Regions from separate parts of the Vallitalea maricola genome, predicted to be linked through region 1. Evidence: riboswitches for the same ligand, from Rfam matches in the RefSeq annotation. Region 1 holds a riboswitch; the other holds the start of a gene.
The links. A riboswitch is a leader RNA that binds a small molecule or an ion and turns the genes downstream of it on or off. The one in region 1 is predicted to bind thiamine pyrophosphate.

Region 1 (7,165 bases):
GTGTATAGTTGTTACCTTTTCCATCACTTAATGTAAAGTCAGGTGCTGCAATTGTTTCCTTATCTTCATTATCATCTCCAGTTTCTTTATCACCCTCTGGTACCTGCTCCTCAACCATGTCTTTATCATCTTCCTGAGTATCTTGTTCATCCTTTGAATCAGCATCTTCATCTATGTTATTATCTTCACCTGTTTCTTTATCTCCAACTGGCATTTCTCCATCTTTATCATTATCGTCTACTACATTATTATCTGAGCCATGTTCTTTATCCAGTTCTGATTCTATATTATTAGTATTATTGTCATCAATATTATCTTTTTCTGCCTTACAACCAGTTATTAGCATAAGTATTGTCACTAAGATAAGTATAGTATTAATCTTTTTATTGAATTTCATTTTAATCACCTCATTTTATTATAATTTTCTACTTTTTATTTCATTATAATTCTTTACTTTATTACATCAGTTATACATTTTATTTTACAACTAATAGTGATAAGGTATTAGTGTATAACATTATTCCCATTATAATCATTAGTACTCCAGCAACCAATTTTATCTTATCAAAATACTTATATATCTTTTTGTAGTTATTGATGAATTTACCTAATAGTAGAGCTGATATCAAAAATGGAATGGCAAATCCAATGGAATATACTAGCATCATTCCTCCTGCCTTTAGATAATTTTTTTCAAAACTGGCTAAAAAGAGGATCGTTCCTATTATGGGTCCATTACATGGTGTCCAGCCAAAACTGAATGTGATTCCAAGTAATAGTGACTTAATAAAATTAGGACTATAATTCTTATACTGATATTTCTTCTCTTTGTTGAACAGCTTTATTTTGAATACTCCTATGAAATAAAGTCCAAATATGATGATTAATAATCCTCCTGCTTTTCTGATATACTCTTGATATGTTATAAGAGTATTATTAATAACTTTGGCTCCAAATCCAAGAGTTATATTAAGTATGGAAAGACCTAATACGAATGCTATAGAATTTATTATCATTATTCTTCTGATATTCTTATTTTTCTCTAGGTCTGTAATTGTTGTTCCAGCAAGGTAACTAAAATACAATGGTAATAATGGTAATACACAAGGAGTAAAAAAAGATAGAAATCCATTAAATATCGCTACCCAAAAAGTTAATTCATTTCCCATATGCCTTCCTCCAAATTTCAAAACTGCTTATTATACTTCTTTTGATATATATTATCATTAATATCATTATATTACTATATTTAAATTAATAAATTCATACATTGTTAACATATCAGTAAATAAATTATAGGGGCTGTTTCATAACAACCCCTCTTATTAAGGCAATGTTGGCCCATCTTCTGTGTCCTGTTGGATATTAGAAGTCATTCTCTTGAACATTTCATTGTCTAGCGCTCCCGATTTAGCCATCATACCAATCTCATGAGAGGTTAAGTTCCCCATATAAGGATGATCTTTGCTGACATTTTGATGTTCTGGTTTCTTTTCAATAATTCCTTCAGGTACCCCATCAAGGTCATTAAAATTAGTACTGCCAAAATTTTCGCTTACACTACCTAATTCATTAATTTTGTTTTCATTATCCTTAGAATTTATCTGTTTCATAATTAATTCCTTTCTTTTAATGTTGTAATATACCTCTATTTCATATTTTATTTAAAACTTTCCTATAAGATAAAAAATAGAGATAGTTTCCTATCTCTACTTAGTGTATGTTATTATGATATTATTATCCTAAACTTGTACTATGAAATTGCAGATCTTTTTAATTGTTTTATTGCGTCGTCGACTGGTGGTAAGAATAGTAGTATTACTGTTAAAAATACTTCAACAGCTATATAAGAAATGTTGTATGCCATTGAATATAATGTTGGATCCATATTAACTTCTGCTGCATAACTTGCAAAGAATATTACTCCTGTCAAGAAGTGACAAATAAACCTGCCGAATGCTCCTATAAACAAACCTTTCATCAAACCGTTTTGTGATTTTCTAAATAATCCTGATAAGCCAAGCGCTCCAAAAGCTATTGGATAATCCAATAATAATTGAGCAGGATGAACTACCCATGGGTCAATTATTAACTGTAATAATCCATATGTAATACCACAGATTACACCTTGAGTTGTACCAAACCAATATCCAATCAGTACTATGAACAACATACTGAATGGTGTTATTGAACCACCTTGTGGAAGTCTAAATATTTTTATCTGTGACAATACGATTGCAATAGCTATTGCAATAGCTGAATAGACTAATTCTTTTGTTTTCATGGTTTTTGATTTACTACCCACTGCTACAACGATAGTCAATAATAGTAATGCAACTACTACAATTATAATTTGTCCTAAAGTTGAAGTAATAATATTTTGCAGTTCTCCACTTGAGATTGCATTTTGAAATTCTTGAAACATAATAAAATCCTCCTCATAGTTAGGAAGATCATTGACTGAAAGCAAATTATTAAAGAAATTTGCTGCTTCCCTTCGACGGCATTATCCGTATCAGGTTATAAGGGTCAGTAATTAAAATTTGTACTTTCTCAGCCAACTGGCTCCCCTAGCTAATATTTATATCACACATAATGTACTCTAGTTTTGCAATTTTGTCAAGGTGATATTTATTTTAACTTTCCTTGTTCAGGTGAATTATCTACCATCTCTTTTTCAACACTAGCAATCATCCTTTTTACCATTTCTCCACCAAGTTTACCTGCTCCAGCCATTGAACCTACCTGAGCAGAAGTTAGTCCTCCCATATATGAATCATCACTATATATATGTTTCCTATCTTTTTCCTTCTTAGTTGTATTATTGATATCTTTCACTACAATCACATCCTTTTTATTATCTACGAATTATTAGTAATGATTATAGTTTTAATTATTGATAAAGTATTTATTCATAATAATTATTAATTCAATGATATAAATATATCTATAGTCTGATTACTCATATCTTCTGAATCATTATGATATAATTCAAAATCAGAATCATATTTTCTATCTAAATCCATGCCCCATATTTCACACCATGCTTCACCTACAGCTTGAACCATATCTCCTGTAACAGTAAATTTAGCGTACTTTCCTTCACTAATTGTTTTAACTTCTAGATTACCAATATCTTCAGTTGTTTTCACTTCACAACAACACATGAATGTATAAGGTGCTGTACAATCTCCTTCATATTCTGTATATAAACCTATACCTTTACCATCAACTTTATTCTTAATAGACTCATAAATTCCTTCACCAATAAATTGTTGCCACATGGCTCCAATATCTTTCATAGACTTTCCATTCTCATTTGTGGTTTTTATTGACTTTCCAACAACAATTTTCTTTTCTAAATTAACTAATTCATATTTCATTTCCTTCACCTCATATTAATATTTTTTATTAGAACATCTCGAGTATAACAAAGATAATATGACATCAGTATGTCTTATATTGATTTAAATATATAAATTCTACAAAATAATATTTTTTTGAATCGTGAATATTTCTTAGAATTATATGTTTTAATATCTATACTGATAGAATTTTGTAAATTTCTATAAGTTTGTGTAGAATATTTCTATATATTACTATCCTTATTTCAACATTTTTTTCACAACAATTATTGTATACTATATTCTGCATTTAATTATTAAAGGAGGATTATTATGAAAATAATTAAATTTTTCACTAATTGTTTAGCATTAGTATTATTGCTTATGCTTTTCCCCAAAAATGTGTTGGCTTATCAACCAGCTTCACATTACATCCTAATGAAAGAGACTACAAAAAACTTACCTGAAAACAGTTTAATCAGAAGTGCTTTGGAAGAATATCCACTAATAGCAACTTGGGGTGCAAATGGTCCAGACCTTCCATTAATTCAACCAAGACAAGCTCTTGGATATTCACCTTGGTCAGACCGTTTTCATTATTTTAAAGTTGGAAGTTTTGCTAAGGAACAACTAAAAGATGCTATAGAGTCTAATGATAAGAAAAGATTATCATACGTAGCAGGATGGATTACTCACGTAACTGGAGATTATGCATGCCATGGAATATTTGTGGATCCTGAAGCTGGAATCTATTTAAATAATCCAGCTGGACGTGAATTACATATTAATCTAGAATCAGCGGCTGAATCATACTTGTGGGTTAATAAAGGTGGCTTTGATATATCTGATTATTCTGATGGCATATCTGATTGTTTCAGTGATGTATCAGACATTCCTTTTGCTTCTTTTAATGCAACTGCACAAAACATTTATGGTTCATCACCTACAATCACTGAAGAAAAGACTTGGTGTTATACACTTCTTACAGGTCTTAAAACAGGTGTAGGATACACTTATAAAGAATATGATGAAGCTATGGATTTTCTTTCAGAAAACAATAGAAAGGAAAGATTGGATAATTCTTTCTCAAGTGCCCTTAACCATGCTGTTGAATTATTAACTAAAGCAGAACAAGGCGACTTTAGCGGATTTAGTGATCGTTGGAATCTTGATATAGGTATTGACAATAACCCTATCAGCTCTTTAACTGTTACAGTACATACAGGCACAGAAAAAAGAGGTTTCCTTCATAATGAATGGGCAGGTACTGATGATGATGTATACTTTGGTATACAAACCAAAGATGGAGAAACAAAAGAATGGTTATTAGCTAAAGAAGGTTATAATGATTTTGAAGCTGATGATAATGATGAATATTATCTTTATAATGGTACTGATATCCATCCTAAGGATGTAACTAATATTTATCTTAGAAAAGTAGAGAGATATGGTAGTATAGGTGGTGACTGGTATGTTGAGAATTTAGATATCAACATCAATGGTCATACAGCTTATAATAATAATATGAATACTTGGATTGATGAAGATAATTCCACTTGGAAAACAAGCATTGATTGGAGTAATATGGAGTTCGATACTGAACCTAAATAGGCATAACTATTCATATTCTAAAATATGCTTTTATAATATTAGGGGCTGTCAGTTAAACCCAGCCCCTAAATTAAACTACTCTATATTACATAACTTGACTCTTAAGCAGTTTAGTTATTTTTATTTGCTCATTTGGAGCTATTTTGACTCCATTATTCTTATAAGTTTTAATGTACTTAAGCAAGTCATCCTTATTCTTAGATAATACTACTATATTATTGGACTTGAATTGTATTCTAGATTCCTCATTGGAGAAATAAACTAATCCATGAACATCATATTGCATATTATTTCTTTTAAGAAGTTTGGTTAGTCCTAATACATGTCCTTTTACCTGCAAAGTAGGATTGTATAATTCTCTCCTGTATTCTTTACCACCTTTTCCGATCTTAACCTGAGTAAGATATTTGGAATTTCCATTACCACTTATAGTCCCTTTAATATTCTTAGCCTCTACAATGAATATTCCATTAGAACCTACAATTACATAATCAAGTTGACTAGATGTGTTCTTACCTTGTATTAATATATCTGAAATCACTTTATATCTTTTTGGTAAATCAGATAATAAATTTAATACTTCTTTTTCTCCCTTGAGTCCAGATTTTATTATATCAATATTTGTCTTCATCTTTTTAATATAAATACATAATATAAGTGTTGCTATTAATGAAAATCCATATGTATAAAAAGCTAATACTACACAAAGTATTGCAGCTATACTACAAATAATCATTTTGAGATATTCTAATAATATTTCTTTTCTCAGATGATTTGATTTGTTTACAATCTGTGCCACTTTTTTCAATCCTTTCTTAAAACAAAGAAGCTACCTATTTATCTTTAACATTATACATTATATCATAATTAATAGAAGGATTAAAAAAAACTTGGCATACACCAAGTTTTTTATCAAAAATTATACTTCATATGCTGCATAACCAATTAATCCTGGCCCTGTGTGAACCCCTAACGCTGGACTAATCTGTGAAATATGGCCTTCAACTATATTACCAATGTTTTTAATACTATTATATAATTGCTTGGCTTCTTCTTCTGCACCACCATGAATGATTGCTATATTATATTTTTTATCCTTGAATTCTTCCATAATCATAGATTTTATTTTACTTATAGATTTTCTTCTGCCTCGTACTTTTGCAATAGTAAAATAAACACCTTCATCATTAATTCCAATAATAGGCTTTATATTAAAAAACTCTCCAACTGTACCTTCAACTTTACCGATTCTACCGCCTTTTCTCAAGTAAGTCAGTGTTTTCAACACATAGCAGCCTTTCAATTTACTTCGAATCTCTTTTGCTCTATTAATGACATCTTCCATATTTTTTTGAGTATGTGCAATAGCAGCTGCCTCTTTCACTACAAATCCTAAAAATATACCTAATGTCTTAGAATCATATACTCTAATTTTGAGTCGTTCATAATCCTTAGCAAGCAGCTTAATTAGATTAAATGTTCCACTAAGATTAGAAGAAATCGTTATGACAACAGCATCAGTATACCCTTCATCCGCCAAGCTATCAAAAGCAGATAAAATATCTTCTGGTACAGGTAACGATGTTTTCGGTACCTCTCTCTCAATATTGTCATATACTTCCTGAGGTTTAATCTCAATACGATCCCTATATTCACGGTCATGATAAATAATTCTTAACGGAAGTAATTTTATATTGTATTTCTCAATGATACTATCAGGTAAATCACAAGCAGAATCAGTTAATATTGCTATTTTTTTCATAAGCGATTCCCTCCTAATGTCTATGTGGTTTTCAATACCACATAATATGTTAATTAAAATTATATCATATGTAATCAATTAACACAACCAAATACATTTTTTCTGACTTACCCGCAATATAACTAAATTAACTATTTTATCCCTATATCTTTTCTAAAATGCTTATTAGTAAAATCAACTTCTTCTACTGTTTTATAAGCAATATCTCTAGCTTCATCTATATCTTTACCAATAGCTGTCAATCCAAGTACTCTACCACCATTGGTAATTATTTTATCATCAACTTTTTTTGTTCCCGCATGAAAAACAATTACATCATCTTTATTTTTCTGTGCTTGTAGACCTTTTATCTCGTATCCTTTTTCATATTTTACAGGATATCCCCCAGAAGCTAAAATTACACAAACAGCCGCTTTGTCATCCCATTTTACATCTATCTCATTCAATT
Region 2 (6,646 bases), on a different contig from region 1:
GGGATTTTTTATTGTCTTTATGTATGGTATATCTAGAAAATCTGATATGGGAATTGAACCAATATATGCATTGAAATGGCACCAGTGTTTAGTATAAGTTTTTGGACCTATTGTAGAATAACCATGTGTACAACCTTCTGGTATAAACATTAAATCTCCTGATTTTGGGTAATATGCAATATCATCAATGTAAACAACACCATAACCTTTTTCAATAAAATATATTTTACAATAACCTAAGTTGGTTTGTGTATCCTTCCAAGTTAGAGGAACTTGATTATAAGCTGATATTATTAGATTAACCCTAAGATAAGACATGTATTTTGAAATCATTTTATCCTGTGATTTTGCCATCTTCTTCTCCTTAATATAAATATTATAAAAATAGGTTAATATTTTATATTTATATTATATCACAGATTAATTAATATATAAATATATCAGTGAAGGGAGAAGATTTTTATGAAAAGGGTAAAAGATTATCTTGAAACTATTGAACAGGTCATTAGTAAAGGACCGTATACAGATACATGGGAATCATTAAGGGAATATAAAGAACCTAAGTGGTATAAGGATGCAAAATTTGGTATCTTCATTCATTGGGGAATTTATTCAGTTCCAGCTTATGGTAATGAATGGTATCCAAGAAATATGTATATAAAAGGGTCAAAAGAATATGAGCATCATATAAAGACTTATGGTGAGCATAAAGACTTTGGATATAAGGATTTTATACCAATGTTCAAAGGTGAAAAATTTGATGCTGATGAATGGATGAAACTTTTTGCTGATGCTGGAGCTAAATATGTTATGCCTGTTGCAGAACATCACGATGGATTCCAAATGTATGATAGTGAACTATCAAGGTTCAATGCAGCAAAGATGGGACCACAACAAGACATAATAGGAGCGTTAAAGAAAGCTGCAGAAGAAAGAGATATAGTTTTTACTGCATCAAGTCATAGAGCAGAGAATTATTGGTTCATGTCAGGACTTAGAGAGTTTGATTCAGGACTTCAAGATATTCAGTTTCAAGAGCCTTATGGATATGCTGTAAAGTTATTTGAGAATGATGATTTGCATGAGACTACTCATAATATTCATAGTCAAGGACCATCAACTGAGCATTTGGATAATTGGCTTGTTAGAACTTGTGAGCTTGTAGATAAATATGAGCCTAAGATTGTATGGTTTGATTGGTGGATACAAAATGTAGCTTTTAAACCTTATCTAAAAAAATTCGCGGCTTATTACTATAATAGGGGTGTAGAATGGGGTGAAGACGTAGCCATTAACTATAAATTTGATGCTTTTGCAAAAGGTACTGCAATATTTGATGTAGAAAGAGGACAGTTAGCTTCTATAAGACCTAGACTCTGGCAGACAGATACAGCAATAGCAAAAAATTCATGGGGTTATACAGAAAACAATGATTTCAAGACTCCTGAATCAGTAGTATGTGACCTTGTTGATATTGTAAGTAAAAATGGTTGTCTATTGCTTAATATTGGTCCAAAATCTGATGGTACAATAACACAAGAAGAGGAAAATGTATTACGAAGTATTGGTAAATGGTTAAGGATCAATGGTGAATCAATATATGATACTGAATATTGGAGTACTTTTGGTGAGGGACCAACAGAAGTCATTGAAGGGGCATTCAATGATGAAAAACGTTCACCTTTTACTTGTGAAGACATAAGATTTACATATAATGCTCCATATATCTATGCTAATGTATTAAAATGGCCTGATAATGATAAAGTCATAATTAAATCATTACAAAAAGGTAGTAAATATTTTGCAGGTGATATAATGGATGTTAAGATTTTGGGGTATGATGATCACTTGAGCTATAAACAGAATGAAGAAGGGTTAATAATAACAACTGATAAGTCGATAAATACAACTTATCCTGTTTGTATTAAGATAAAGATTAATTAAATTTAAAATCTATTGATTATATTAAGTAATTATGTTACCATATACTCGAATAAAAAATTAAACATTGGCTAGGGGGGCTAGTATAGCTAGCTGAGATAAAGAACGATATTCTTTGACCCTTGACCTGATCTGGTTCGTACCAGCGGAGGGAAGCTTATCGTAATATTTATTGATATGGTATTAAGGCAATCCTCGGATTGCCTTTTTGTTATTTATAGGTTTGCTTCGCCAATAAACCTCATTAAAATGTTTAATTATCTTATTAACGAGTTAATTAATTTTTATGAAAGGAAATGATTACATGAAACTAGAAACTAGAAAATTAGCTTTATCTGGTGTACTTATTGCGCTAGGTGTTGTACTAAGCCCGTATCATATTCCTATTGGTGCTGCAAAATGTTTTCCGTGGCAACATCTAATCAACGTAATATCTGCAATACTATTAGGACCTGTATACGCAGTACTTAATGCAATAGTTATATCCACATTAAGAAATATTTTTGCTATGGGAACATTGTTAGCATTTCCCGGCAGTATTTTTGGTGCTTTATTTGCTGGTCTAATGTTCAAGAGATTTGCTAATACATATCTTGCTGCTCTAGGTGAAGTAATAGGAACAGGGATTATCGGAGCAATAATAGCATGTCCAGTAGGTATTTTATTTATGGGCAGAGAAGCTGCAATATTTGGTTTAGTAATACCATTTATTATTAGCTCTTTTGCAGGAGCAGTAATAGCTGTATTACTATTTGAACTTACAGCATTAAAAAAATTAGTCATGAAAAAGAAGGTATCTATACAATGAAAACAGCGTTAACAATTGCAGGTTCAGATTGCAGTGGTGGTGCAGGGATACAAGGAGACCTTAAGACATTTGCTGCTCACGGAGTTTATGGTATGAGTGTTATTACAGCTGTAACTGCTCAAAATACAACAAAAGTATCACATATTCAGGGACTTGAACCTATAACAATTTCCAAACAAATAGAAGCTATATTTGATGATATAAAAGTGGACAGTATCAAAATAGGAATGTTGTTCAACAAGCGAATAATAACAGCTATTGTAAATATTTTTAAAAATTATCAATTACCTAAGATAGTTTTAGACCCTGTAATGATATCAACAACAGGAAGGATTTTACTTAAGGGTGATGCAATAGAAAGTATTGTTGAAGATATGTTTCCATTATGTAATCTCATAACTCCAAATATTCTTGAAGCAGAACGATTAACTGATACACCCATAAGTAATACAGATGATATGGAAACAGCTTGTAGAAAATTATATGAGCTTGGTCCAAAAAATATTCTGGTCAAAGGTGGACATCTTAGAGATGCAGCATGTGATGTTTTATTTGATGGAAAAGATTTTACATATTATAACCATAAAAGAATAGACAACCCTAATACCCATGGAACTGGGTGTGCATTATCTTCTGCCATAGCAGCCAATATTAGTAAGGGGCAAAATACTGTTGATGCAGTTGGAATGGCAAAAGATTATATTACAAAAGCAATAGCAGGAGGATTTTCCATTGGTTCAGGAGATGGACCGGTTAATCATTTCATAGAGAGGTAATATTATGAATAATTATATTGACACTTTTGACTTTGGTAAAATATATAAAAATTCAATGAAACCGTTAGTACATTATATCACTAACTATGTAACGTCTAATGACGTAGCAAATATGACTCTTGCTTTTGGAGGTAGTCCAATCATGGCAGAAGCCATAGAAGAAATAGAGGAAATAACTTCAATGAGCAATTGTTTAGTAATTAATATCGGTACTGTTTCGTCTATTAAGATACAGTCAATAAAAAAATCTATACAGGTTGCAAACGATAATAATATACCTGTAATATTAGACCCTGTAGGTGTAGCTGCTACCAGTTATAGAAAAGAGATAGTTTTTGATATACTTGATAATTACAAAATAGATGTCATTAAAGGTAACGCATCTGAGATTAAAGCACTGCTTGGATTAAAGACTAATTCAAAGGGTGTGGATTCAGAAGAAATAGATATAGAGGATATCGGCGTTATTGGACATAAAGTTGCTAAGACATATAATACTATAGCAGCAGTTACAGGAAAAATTGATACTATTTGTAGTGATAAATATGTCGCTAAGATCAACGGCGGCTCTAAAATGCTCACATCTATAACAGGAACAGGATGTATGATATCACCATTAATAGCTGTATCATTAGCCAAATCTCGTGATGCTTTTCTTAGTAGCGTCTATGGTATATCAGCTATGGACGAGGCAGCTGATATAGTAGAAAATAATTTAAGAGACCAAGAATCAGTGGGGACATTTAAAGTAAAATTATTTGATAGTATTTATAATATGAAGAACAAGAATTTGATAGATGGAAAGAAGGTAACTGTAAATGAAATTTGAAAATGAATTATATTTGATTTCAAAACAATATCCAGACTTTAATATCCTACTAGAGAAGACAGAACAAGCCCTTAGAGAGGGAATATCTATTTTTCAATATAGAAGTAAAGAAAAGAATAAAGATCTATTACATAATGAAGCTATAAAAATAAAAGGATTATGTCATAAATACAATGCCTCACTTATAATAAATGATAGAGTAGATATTGCAAAAGAAGTAGGAGCAGATGGTGTTCATCTTGGACAAGATGATACCAGTATAAAAGAAGCAAGGGATATTCTTGGTGAAGATGTTATTATCGGAGCAACAGCTAAAACTGTTGAAGATGCTATAAGATGTTATGAAGAAGGAGCAGACTACCTTGGAGTAGGAGCTTTATTTCCTTCACCAACTAAACTTGATGCAGTACAGATTAAGCTTAAAACATTAATTGATATTAAAAACGCTGTTCCTATACCCATTGTTGGTATTGGAGGTATTACAGCGAAGAATTTATCAAAAGAAATAAATGAGAATGTGGATTCAATTGCTGTAATTTCTGAGATTTATGATTCAAAAAATATAAAGGATGCTATAAAAAAACTAAAAGACGCTTTTTTGAAAGGAAGGAATACAATGAATTATACTACACAAATGGATGCTGCCAGAAAAGGCATTATCACAAAGGAAATGGAAATAGTAGCAAAAAAAGAAAATATGGATGTTAATGTTCTAGCTGATAAAATAGCAAAAGGTACAGTTGTTATTCCAGCTAATAAAAACCATAAAAGTATTGATCCAGAAGGTGTTGGAGAAGGATTAAGAACCAAAATCAATGTTAACTTAGGTATATCAAAAGATAGTTATGATATAGATAGAGAGCTTGAAAAAGTAAAAGCAGCTATTGACATGAAAGCAGAATCAATCATGGACCTTAGTAACTATGGTAAAACTGAGGAATTCAGAAAAAAACTTATTGATATGTCATCTGCAATGATAGGAACTGTACCTGTATATGATGCACTAGGTTTCTATGATAAGGAATTAAAAGATATTACAGAAAAAGAATTTTTGGATGTTGTTGAAAAACATGGTAAAGATGGTGTGGATTTTGTAACTATCCATGCTGGAATTAATAGAGAAACAGCCAATACATTCAGAAGAAACCCTAGACTTATGAATCTAGTTTCAAGAGGTGGTTCTCTTATGTTTGCATGGATGCAGTTAAATAAAAAAGAAAACCCATTCTATGAACACTATGATGAATTACTTGATATTTGTGCTAAATATGATATTACAATAAGTCTTGGTGATGCATGTAGACCAGGAGCAATAGCTGATTCAACAGATGCAAGTCAAATCAAAGAATTAATAGTGCTTGGTGAATTAACAAAAAGAGCATGGGCTAAGAATGTCCAAGTTATAATTGAAGGACCTGGACATATGGCTATAAATGAAATTGAAGCTAACATGTTACTTGAGAAAAAATTATGTCATGGTGCACCATTTTACGTATTAGGTCCTTTAGTAACTGATATTGCACCAGGATATGACCATATCACAGGAGCTATTGGTGGAGCTGTTGCAGCTGCGAGTGGAGCTGATTTCTTATGTTATGTAACTCCAGCAGAACATCTAAGACTACCTAGTATTGATGATATGAAGGAAGGAATCATAGCCACTAGAATTGCCGCTCATGCTGGTGATATCGGCAAAAAATTACCTAATTCAAGAGCATGGGATAATAGTATGAGCTATGCTAGACAACAACTAGACTGGAATAAAATGTTTGAATTGGCTATGGACCCAGTTAAAGCCAAGAAATATCGTGAAAGCTCAAAACCAGAAGATGAGAATTCTTGTTCAATGTGCGGTAAGATGTGTGCAGTACGTAATCTAAACAAAGTATTGAATGGTGAAGATATAAATATATTAAGAGATTAATTACACTTTACATTTATATATTATATATGTATAATGATTAGCGTAGCAATTATACAAATATTTTAAATGAGGGTGAAAAAATGAAAAAGTATTTTTTAGTAACAGTAGTAATATTATCCGTGCTTATGTTTCAAGGATGTAGTAAAAGTAATTCTTCTAAAGACAATGAAGCTACAAAAGCAGTCTCATCTTTTATGGATAATCTAGTTGAAGGAAACTTCAAGGAAGCTTATGATAATCTTGAGACAAAAGTTGAAGATGAATTTTTTGATGAGATGCAAACTAATCCTATGAATGATTTATTATTCGGTCAATTAAAATATGAGGTTGTTGATTCAGAGATAAAAGATGATACTGCAACTGTCAAG

Region 2: another riboswitch for thiamine pyrophosphate. It lies ahead of thiW (energy coupling factor transporter S component ThiW); the one in region 1 lies ahead of thiT (energy-coupled thiamine transporter ThiT).

What each region holds. Positions count from the first base shown of each region.
Region 1 covers NZ_BTPU01000031.1:130,973-138,137, reverse strand. Annotated here, with positions in the region: gene AACQ14_RS10920 (TlpA disulfide reductase family protein) at 1-397, opposite strand, end outside; gene AACQ14_RS10915 (cytochrome c biogenesis CcdA family protein) at 477-1,169, opposite strand; gene AACQ14_RS10910 (hypothetical protein) at 1,326-1,613, opposite strand; gene thiT (energy-coupled thiamine transporter ThiT) at 1,754-2,425, opposite strand; TPP riboswitch at 2,476-2,582, opposite strand; gene AACQ14_RS10900 (small, acid-soluble spore protein, alpha/beta type) at 2,632-2,838, opposite strand; gene AACQ14_RS10895 (GyrI-like domain-containing protein) at 2,925-3,383, opposite strand; gene AACQ14_RS10890 (zinc dependent phospholipase C family protein) at 3,678-4,955, shown strand; gene AACQ14_RS10885 (nuclease-related domain-containing protein) at 5,041-5,754, opposite strand; gene AACQ14_RS10880 (DegV family protein) at 5,875-6,717, opposite strand; gene purD (phosphoribosylamine--glycine ligase) at 6,849-7,165, opposite strand, start outside.
Region 2 covers NZ_BTPU01000134.1:410-7,055, reverse strand. Annotated here, with positions in the region: gene AACQ14_RS23570 (helix-turn-helix domain-containing protein) at 1-354, opposite strand, end outside; gene AACQ14_RS23565 (alpha-L-fucosidase) at 463-1,944, shown strand; TPP riboswitch at 2,005-2,112, shown strand; gene thiW (energy coupling factor transporter S component ThiW) at 2,246-2,749, shown strand; gene thiD (bifunctional hydroxymethylpyrimidine kinase/phosphomethylpyrimidine kinase) at 2,746-3,525, shown strand; gene thiM (hydroxyethylthiazole kinase) at 3,530-4,354, shown strand; partial or broken gene thiE (thiamine phosphate synthase) at 4,344-4,928, shown strand; gene thiC (phosphomethylpyrimidine synthase ThiC) at 4,971-6,278, shown strand; gene AACQ14_RS23535 (hypothetical protein) at 6,359-6,646, shown strand, end outside.